DNA from 2 places in the Streptomyces clavifer genome. Region 2 is predicted to be linked to the other one. Evidence: riboswitches for the same ligand, from Rfam matches in the RefSeq annotation. Region 2 holds a riboswitch; the other holds the start of a gene.
The links. Region 2 has a riboswitch for glycine ahead of gcvT (glycine cleavage system aminomethyltransferase GcvT). Riboswitches for the same ligand answer to the same signal wherever they lie in the genome.

Region 1: linked by a shared signal. The riboswitch ahead of gcvP (aminomethyl-transferring glycine dehydrogenase) and the one ahead of gcvT (glycine cleavage system aminomethyltransferase GcvT) in region 2 are both predicted to bind glycine.

Annotation. Positions count from the first base shown of each region.
Region 1 is NZ_CP107793.1:1,087,531-1,091,941, forward strand. Features, by position in the region: gene gcvP (aminomethyl-transferring glycine dehydrogenase) at 1-1,846, opposite strand, end outside; glycine riboswitch at 2,042-2,137, opposite strand; gene OG927_RS04440 (PRC-barrel domain-containing protein) at 2,267-2,638, shown strand; gene OG927_RS04445 (DNA polymerase IV) at 2,560-4,053, opposite strand; gene OG927_RS04450 (MerR family transcriptional regulator) at 4,126-4,411, opposite strand, start outside.
Region 2 is NZ_CP107793.1:5,253,837-5,258,247, reverse strand. Features, by position in the region: gene OG927_RS23165 (enhanced serine sensitivity protein SseB) at 1-611, opposite strand, end outside; gene OG927_RS23160 (AAA family ATPase) at 753-1,427, opposite strand; glycine riboswitch at 1,639-1,736, shown strand; gene gcvT (glycine cleavage system aminomethyltransferase GcvT) at 1,914-3,044, shown strand; gene gcvH (glycine cleavage system protein GcvH) at 3,134-3,511, shown strand; gene glyA (serine hydroxymethyltransferase) at 3,531-4,411, shown strand, end outside.

The sequences.
Region 1 (4,411 bases), 4.2 Mb from region 2:
CCATCACGGCACTCGCGGCGTTGGTGCCGTGCGCGGAGGACGGGATGAGGCAGACGGTCCGCTGCTCCTCGCCGTTGGCCCGGTGGTAGGCGCGCACGGCCAGGAGACCGGCGAATTCGCCCTGCGAGCCCGCGTTGGGCTGCAGGGAGACGGCGTCGTAGCCGGTGACCTCGGCGAGACGCTCCTCGAGCTCACGGATGAGGGTCAGGAAGCCCTGGGCCTGCTCGGCCGGCGCGAAGGGGTGCAGCGCACCGAATTCGGGCCAGGTGATCGACTCCATCTCGGCGGTCGCGTTGAGCTTCATGGTGCACGAGCCGAGCGGGATCATGCCGCGGTCCAGCGCGTAGTCACGGTCGGCGAGCTTGCGCAGGTAGCGCAGCATCGCCGTCTCGGAACGGTGCTGGTGGAAGACCGGGTGGGTGAGGAAGGAGTCCGTGCGCAGCAGGTCCTCGGGCAGCGTGTCGGCGGCCTCGGCGTCGAGGGCCTCGATGTCGCCGCCCGCCCCGAAGGCGGCCCAGACGGCGGCGATCTGGGTGCGGGTGGTGGTCTCGTCGCAGGCGAAGGAGATCCGGTCGGCGTCGACGAGTCGCAGGTTCACCCCGCGCTCACGGGCGCCGGCGACCACACCCGCCGCTCGGCCCGGGACCCGGACGGTGAGGGTGTCGAAGTACGCGTCGTGCACGACGTCGACACCGGCGGCCCGCAGCCCCTCGGCGAGGATCGTGGCGAACCGGTGCGTGCGACGGGCGATCGTCCGCAGGCCCTCGGGGCCGTGGTAGACCGCGTACATCCCGGCCATGACGGCGAGCAGCACCTGTGCGGTGCAGATGTTGCTGGTGGCCTTCTCCCGGCGGATGTGCTGCTCGCGGGTCTGCAGGGCCAGGCGGTAGGCCTTGTTGCCGTCGGCGTCGACGGAGACCCCTACGAGGCGGCCGGGCAGACTGCGCGCGAACTTCTCGCGGACGGCCATGAAGCCGGCGTGCGGTCCGCCGAATCCCATGGGGACACCGAAGCGCTGCGTCGTGCCGACGGCGATGTCCGCGCCCAGCTCTCCGGGCGAGGTGAGGAGGGTCAGGGCCAGCAGGTCGGCTGCGACGGTGACGACGGCCCCGAGCTCGTGGGCCTGCTCGATGACGGGCTTGATGTCACGCACGGCTCCGGAGGCGCCCGGGTACTGCAGCAGGACGCCGAAGACGCCCCGCTCGGCGATGTCCGCCGGGATCCCGCCGGAGAGGTCGGCGACGACCACCTCGACGCCGGTCGGCTCGGCGCGGGTCTCGATCACCGCGACGGTCTGCGGGAGGGTGTCGGCGTCGACCAGGAAGACGCCGTCCTTGACCTTGCCGACGCGCCGCGCGAGGGCCATGGCCTCGGCGGCCGCGGTGCCCTCGTCCAGGAGCGAGGCACCCGAGGTCGGCAGACCGGTGAGGTCGGCCACCATCGTCTGGAAGTTCAGCAGGGCTTCGAGCCGCCCCTGGGAGATCTCCGGCTGGTACGGGGTGTACGCCGTGTACCAGGCCGGGTTCTCCATGACGTTGCGCAGGATCACCGGCGGGGTGAAGGTGCCGTAGCAGCCGAGCCCGATCATCGGAGCGAGGACCTGGTTGCGGTCGGCGAGCCGCCGCAGCTCGGCGAGGACCTCGGCCTCGGTACGGGCCGCCGGGAGATTCAGCGCCTCGGCGCTCTTGATCACGTCGGGTACCGCGGCGGCGGTGAGCTCGTCGAGGGAGCCGTATCCGACCTGGGCGAGCATCTTCGCCTGGGCCTCGGCATCGGGGCCGATGTGGCGCTGCTCGAACGGAATGCCCTGCTCCAGCTGGGAGAGCGGAGTGCGACGGGGGGTCATGATGGAGGCCTCCTGGTCTGACACGACCTGCGAGGGGCACCACGGCGTGGCAGCCCGGACGGCCTCCCCATCTGTCATCTCGACCTGAGAGCTTCACCGGCACGGCCCGCGGGCGTACCGGCTTTCACCGTCGGTGAGGACGGGGATCCGTCGCGGCACGTGCCGTGCGGGTCCCGCCCTGCTTTCCAGAGTGACCTCGTCCGCGCGGTACGGGGGCCTGAGAGATTCCGGGGAGGAGTTGCTCCTTCGGCGCCTCCGGACTTCTCCGGAGGACTCTCCCGCGCGGGGTCGGCAGCCGTGTTCCACACTACCAGCGGGCCGGTGCCGGCCGTCTCGAGTGGCCGAAGGCCCGGATCTGGCCTTTCGTAGTGCCTGTGGAGCAGTTGCGACCACCCTGATGCGCGACCAGTGGGAGGCACCGTGCAGACCGACATCGATCCGCGCAGCCTGATCGGCCGCAAGGCCTTCGACCGCAAGGGTGTCAAGATCGGAACCGTGGACGAGGTCTATCTCGACGACGCCACCGGCGTGCCCGAGTGGGCCGCCGTGCGCACCGGCCTGTTCACCCGGGACGCCTTCGTCCCACTGGAACCGAGCGAGTTCGTCGACGGCACCCTGGTGATCCCCTTCGACCGGGCCCTGATCAGGGACGCACCCGATTTCGGCGTCGGCCGGCATCTCTCCCCCGAGCAGGAGCTCCAGCTCTACCGCCACTACGGACTGGACTCCGCCCCCTCGGGCGGGACCGGCCCTGACAGGGACTTCGGCAGGCTGGCCGGCCACGAGGAGTAGTCCACGGGGTCCCGCACCAGGGGCAGCGGATCGGCCGGGTGGAGCTCCGGATCATCGATACGGAACGTACGCACCCGGCCCGGCGGCATCCCCGGCTCCTCGAACCGCACGGTCACGCGGCCGACGCCGCTTCCCTGCACCCAGCCGTGGCCGTGCACGTCGTGCCGCACGTCGTGGCCGGCCTGCCAGTGCCGGGCGGCCGGCGGCGCGGCGTACCCGTGCGCGGTCTCCTCCGCCCCTGCGGGCGGCTCGTCCGGAACGGGGGTGGTCCCCGACGCCGGCTCGTCCGCCGCCGTCTGCTGCGCCCGGGCGGCCACCTGTGCCTCCGCGGCCTGTCGTGCGTCGGCGGCCTGGGCGAAGAGATCCTCCTGCGTGAAGTCCGCGAGCCCCGTGACGCCCACTCCGAGCAGCCGTACGCCCCCGGTGGTGTCGACGGCCTCCAGGAGCCGGGCCGCGGCCTCCCTGACCACGGTGGGGTCGTCCGTGGGGCCGCGCAGGGTCTCGGACCTCGTCAGCGTCGAGAAGTCGTAGCGGCGCACCTTGAGCACGACGGTCCGGCCTGACCGCCCCGCGCCCCGCAGCCGGTGGACGCACCGGTCCGCCAGCCGCTCCACCTCCGTCCTGACGCGCACCCGGTCGTGCAGATCCACGTCGAAGGTGTCCTCGACGGACACGGACTTCGCATCCCGTTCCGCCACGACGGGCCGGTCGTCGTACCCGAGGGCCATGCGGTGCAGCGCGACGCCGTGGGCCTTCCCCAGCAGCCGCACGAGCTCCGCCTCGCCCGCCTCCGCCAGGTCGCGGACGACGGTCATGCCCGCGCGCCGGAGATGGTCACCGGTGGCGGGACCCACTCCGGGAAGGGTCCGTACGGACATGGGCGCGAGGAGCTCGCGCTCGGTACCCGGTTCGATCAGCAGCAGGCCGTCCGGCTTGGCCTCCTCGGAGGCGATCTTGGCCAGCATCTTGGAGCCGGCCAGACCGACGGAGGCGCTGAGCCCGGTGACTCCCCTGATCACGGTGCGCAGCTGCTCACCGACCAGACGGGCGGTCACCGAGTCGTCGGCGACCCCGCCGGCCTCCAGATCGACGAAGGCCTCGTCCAGGCTGAGCGGCTCCACGAGCGGGGACAGCCGCCCGAGCAGTTCCATCACCTGCTCGCTCACCGTGCGGTAGAGCGAGAAGCGGGGCACCAGATAGGCGGCGTTGGGCGCCATCCGTCTCGCCTGCGCCATCGGCATCGCGGAATGGACACCGAACCGACGCGCCTCGTACGAAGCGGTGGCGACCACCCCGCGCATCCCCAGCCCGCCCACGACGACCGGCCTGCCGCGCAGGCTGGGCTTCGACGCCTGCTCCGCGGAGGCGTAGAAGGCATCCATGTCCAGATGCAGGATGGTGGGTGCGGCTCTCACCTCACCGATGCTGCCCTATGCCACTGACAACGGGGCCGCCCGGCGCCGTGCGGCGCGGGGCGGCCCCGGTGCTCAGCCGGCTCGGTTGCGCCGCCGGGCGAGCTCGTCGGCGGGGTTGTTGCCGATCAGGGTCTCGCCGGTGTCGACCCGCTCGCCGTGCAGCTGGGACAGGGCCGCGTCCACGTCACGCCAGACGACCCCCACGGCGATGCCGAAGACCCCCTGGCCCCCCTGCAGCAGCTTCACGACCTCGTCGGGCGAGGAACACTCGTAGACCGTCGCCCCGTCGCACATGAGGGTCATCCGCTCGAGATCCGTGAATCCCCGGTCCCTCAGGTGCTGGACCGTGGTGCGGATG
Region 2 (4,411 bases):
CCGTCCCAGGTGGCGAATTCGACGCCGACGAAGAGGACCGGGTCGCCGCCCTCGATGCTGGCCAGCGCCCGGCGGGCGGTGCTCACCACGCCGGTGTCCTGGAATTCGGCGGCGACCGCGGAGAGGAAGTCGACGGGGTCCTCCTTCCAGTCCGGCTCGTACAGCCGGACCCTCCCCCCGCCGCCGGGCCCGTCCAGCGGGGTGCGGCCGGCCCTGCAGAGCTCGGCGACGGCGGGCGGCGGCATCGGCACGCCGACCGCTCCGCCCGGGTTGACCGCGATGCCCAGCTGCGGAGGGAGTCCGCGGGCGAACTCCCGGGCGGGCGCGACGGCGAAGGACATGTGGGAGCCGACGCAGTGGAGGAACTGCGCCTCGGAGCTGAAGACGGGCACGTACGCGCCGCCGTCGATGTCGACCGTCGGCAGGTCCAGGTCGGGGCTGTCGGGTCCGCCGCCGTTCGGGAGGGGCACCCAGAGCAGGCTGCGGCCGAGCACTTCGACCAGCCGGCTGCCGGCCCCGGGCACGCCGAGCGAGGCGCTGAGCACTTCTTCGAGCTCGTTGGCCGGCCATCCGTGCTGCGGATGGACGTGGGCCTGGGCCGGAATGTCCACGGTGTCTGTGTCCCCTTCTCGCCATGCTGTGCGGCAGAAACCTTAGACGAGCCGCGCCCGGACGGCAGTGCCGCGGGCAGCGGCGCAGGCCGGGGCCTGCGAACCGTCCAGATTCCGGACACCCGGACAGCACTTCTCGGCCTATGCGTCCGCAAACGAGATGCGGGTGATCACTGCGGCCGCGTCGCGGTCCAGGAGCACCGCGGAGGCGCAGCCGGGTGGCAGCAGGCCGCTCTCCGTGTCACGCAACAGGCGTCCCACCGCGCGCCGGTGCCGGGCGAAGGCGTAGCCCGACACCCCTCGGCCGCGCTCCCGCTGGCCCGCCCTGGCCACCTGCGGGGTGACGTCGAGCAGGACGAGGTGCAGGGTGCGTGCGCGGCGCCGGACCTCCCGCGTCAGCCACCGGCGCACCCAGGCCTGCGTACCGCAGTCGTGCACGACGACGGAGCCGCCCGAGCGCAGCGCCCGCCACAGCCCGAGGTAGTGCGCGGCACGCACCAGGGGGCGGTACAGGGCGTACGGCAGTAACCCGGGCAGGGAGCCGGCCCAGCGGTCCCTGGTGTCCTGGGAGTCGATCGCGTTCTCCTGGACCGCGCGCCGGATCAGCGTCGACTTCCCGCTGCCGGGCAGGCCGGAAACCACCACCAGGTCACCCGCCGCGAAGTCCAGGCTGCGCGGGCCGCGCCCGCCCGTGCCCCGCAGGTCACGCACCACCGGGGCGTGCGTGCCGGTGAGCTCCCTGGCACGCACGCCCTGCTGAGCGGGCATCGCACCGCGCGCCGCCCCCGTGGCCGCCACGTCGCGCTGCAACGTCATCGCCGTCCCCCTGCCGATTCACCCACACCTGACCTGCCCAAGAAGTGTAAAGAAAAGGTAATGCGGCACAACCGGTTCCGGCCGTACGGGTCCGCACCGGGCGTGCCGCCGTGTCAGCACCTGCCCGGCCGCGGACCTGCCGTACGGATCCGGACACCCACTCTCCCGCAATGCGTGCGATGATGACCCCGCCAACTCCATACCGGCCGTTTGAATCCGCGCGGGAGAGTCCCGGTCACTGTGTGCACCGGGCGCCGAAGGAGCAAGATCCTCCCTTGAATCTCTCAGGCCCCGTACCGCGCGGATGAGGCAGATCTGAAAAGCGGGCCGTTCTGCGGCTCCACCCAAGGTGCAAGCCGACCCCGGAGGGGCTGACTCGTTCAGGCCCCCTCCAGGACCCTTTCAGCGGGTCCCGGCGAACCTCTCAGGTTCCGATGACAGATGGGGAGGGATCGTCCTCCGTCGTCATGCCCTGGAGCCGTATCCATGAGCACTGCCCCCGCTTCCCGTCTCACCGCCCTCGACGCGCTGCACCGGTCCCTGGGCGCGACCATGACCGATTTCGCGGGCTGGGACATGCCCCTGCGCTACGCCAGCGAGCGCGACGAGCACCACGCCGTACGTGACCGGGCCGGGCTCTTCGACCTGTCGCACATGGGCGAGATCACCGTCACCGGGCCGCAGGCCGTGGACTTCCTGAACCACGCCCTGGTCGGCAACATCGCCACCATCGGCCGGGGCCGGGCCCGCTACACGATGATCGTGGCCGAGGACGGCGGGATCCTGGACGACCTGATCGTGTACCGCCTGGGCGCGGCGGAGACCCCCGAGTACCTGGTCGTCGCCAACGCGGGCAACGCGCAGCTGGTCCTGGACACGCTCGTCGAGCGTGTCGGGGCCTTCGACGCCGAGGTGCGGGACGACCGCGACGCGTACGCGCTGCTCGCCGTCCAGGGCCCCGAGTCCTCCGCCGTACTGAAGTCGGTCACGGACGCCGATCTGGACGGACTGAAGTACTACGCGGGCCTGCCGGGCACGGTCGCCGGCGTCCCGGCGCTGATCGCCCGTACCGGGTACACCGGCGAGGACGGCTTCGAGCTCTTCGTCGCCCCCGAGCACGCCGAGCAGCTGTGGAAGGCCCTCACCGAGGCGGGCGCCCCGCACGGCCTGATCCCGTGCGGCCTCTCCTGCCGCGACACGCTGCGCCTGGAGGCGGGCATGCCGCTGTACGGGCACGAGCTGACCACCGCGCTGACCCCGTTCGACGCGGGGCTCGGCCGGGTCGTGAAGTTCGAGAAGGAGGGCGACTTCGTCGGCCGCGAGGCGCTGCTGGCCGCTGCCGGGCGCGCCGAGTCCGCTCCCCCGCGCAAGCTGGTCGGCCTGGTCGCCGGGGGCCGCAGGGTCCCGCGCGCCGGGTTCTCCGTCGTCGTCGCGGGACAGGTCGTGGGCGAGGTCACCTCCGGCGCCCCCTCGCCCACACTGGGCAGGCCGATCGCCATGGCGTACGTCGACGCGGCGTACGCCACGCCCGGCACCGAGGGCGTGGGCGTCGACATCAGGGGCACGCACGAGCCGTACGAGGTCGTCGCGCTGCCCTTCTACAAGCGCGAGAAGTAGTCCCGCCCGCCCGGACGTGACGTAGTCCCGTCTCACCACGCAAGACCACCGTTCATCAGCACTCCCCCGCGTACAGGAGAATTCAGACCATGAGCAACCCCCAGCAGCTGCGGTACAGCAAGGAGCACGAGTGGCTGTCGGCCGACGAGGACGGTGTGGCCACGATCGGTATCACCGAGTTCGCGGCCAACGCGCTCGGCGACGTCGTCTACGCCCAGCTCCCGGAGGTCGGTGACACGGTGACCGCGGGCGAGACCTGCGGTGAGCTGGAGTCGACCAAGTCGGTCAGCGACCTGTACTCGCCGGTGACCGGCGAGGTGACCGCGGCGAACCAGGACGTCGTGGACGACCCGTCGCTGGTGAACTCCGCTCCCTTCGAGGGCGGCTGGCTGTTCAAGGTGCGCGTCGCGGAGGAGCCGAAGGACCTTCTCTCCGCCGACGAGTACACCGAGTTCTCCGGTAACTGAGACCCCAAGGGACCACCTGATGTCGCTTCTGAACTCCTCCCTCCACGAGCTGGACCCGGACGTCGCCGCCGCCGTCGACGCCGAGCTCCACCGTCAGCAGTCCACCCTCGAGATGATCGCCTCGGAGAACTTCGCTCCGGTCGCGGTCATGGAGGCCCAGGGCTCCGTCCTCACCAACAAGTACGCCGAGGGCTACCCGGGCCGCCGCTACTACGGCGGCTGCGAGCACGTCGACGTGGTCGAGCAGATCGCCATCGACCGCGTCAAGGCGCTCTTCGGCGCCGAGGCCGCGAACGTCCAGCCGCACTCCGGTGCGCAGGCGAACGCCGCCGCGATGTTCGCGCTGCTGAAGCCGGGCGACACGATCATGGGCCTGAACCTCGCCCACGGCGGTCACCTGACCCACGGTATGAAGATCAACTTCTCCGGCAAGCTCTACAACGTGGTCCCGTACCACGTCGACGACACCGGCGTCGTGGACATGGCCGAGGTCGAGCGCCTCGCCAAGGAGTCCAAGCCGAAGCTGATCGTGGCCGGCTGGTCCGCGTACCCCCGTCAGCTCGACTTCGCCGCCTTCCGCCGCGTCGCGGACGAGGTCGGCGCGTACCTGATGGTCGACATGGCGCACTTCGCGGGCCTGGTCGCCGCGGGTCTGCACCCCAACCCGGTGCCGCACGCCCACGTCGTCACGACCACCACGCACAAGACCCTCGGCGGTCCGCGCGGTGGCGTCATCCTGTCGACGCAGGAGCTCGCGAAGAAGATCAACTCGGCGGTCTTCCCCGGTCAGCAGGGCGGCCCGCTGGAGCACGTGATCGCCGCCAAGGCGGTCTCCTTCAAGGTGGCGGCGACCGAGGAGTTCAAGGAGCGCCAGCAGCGCACCCTGGACGGCGCCCGCAT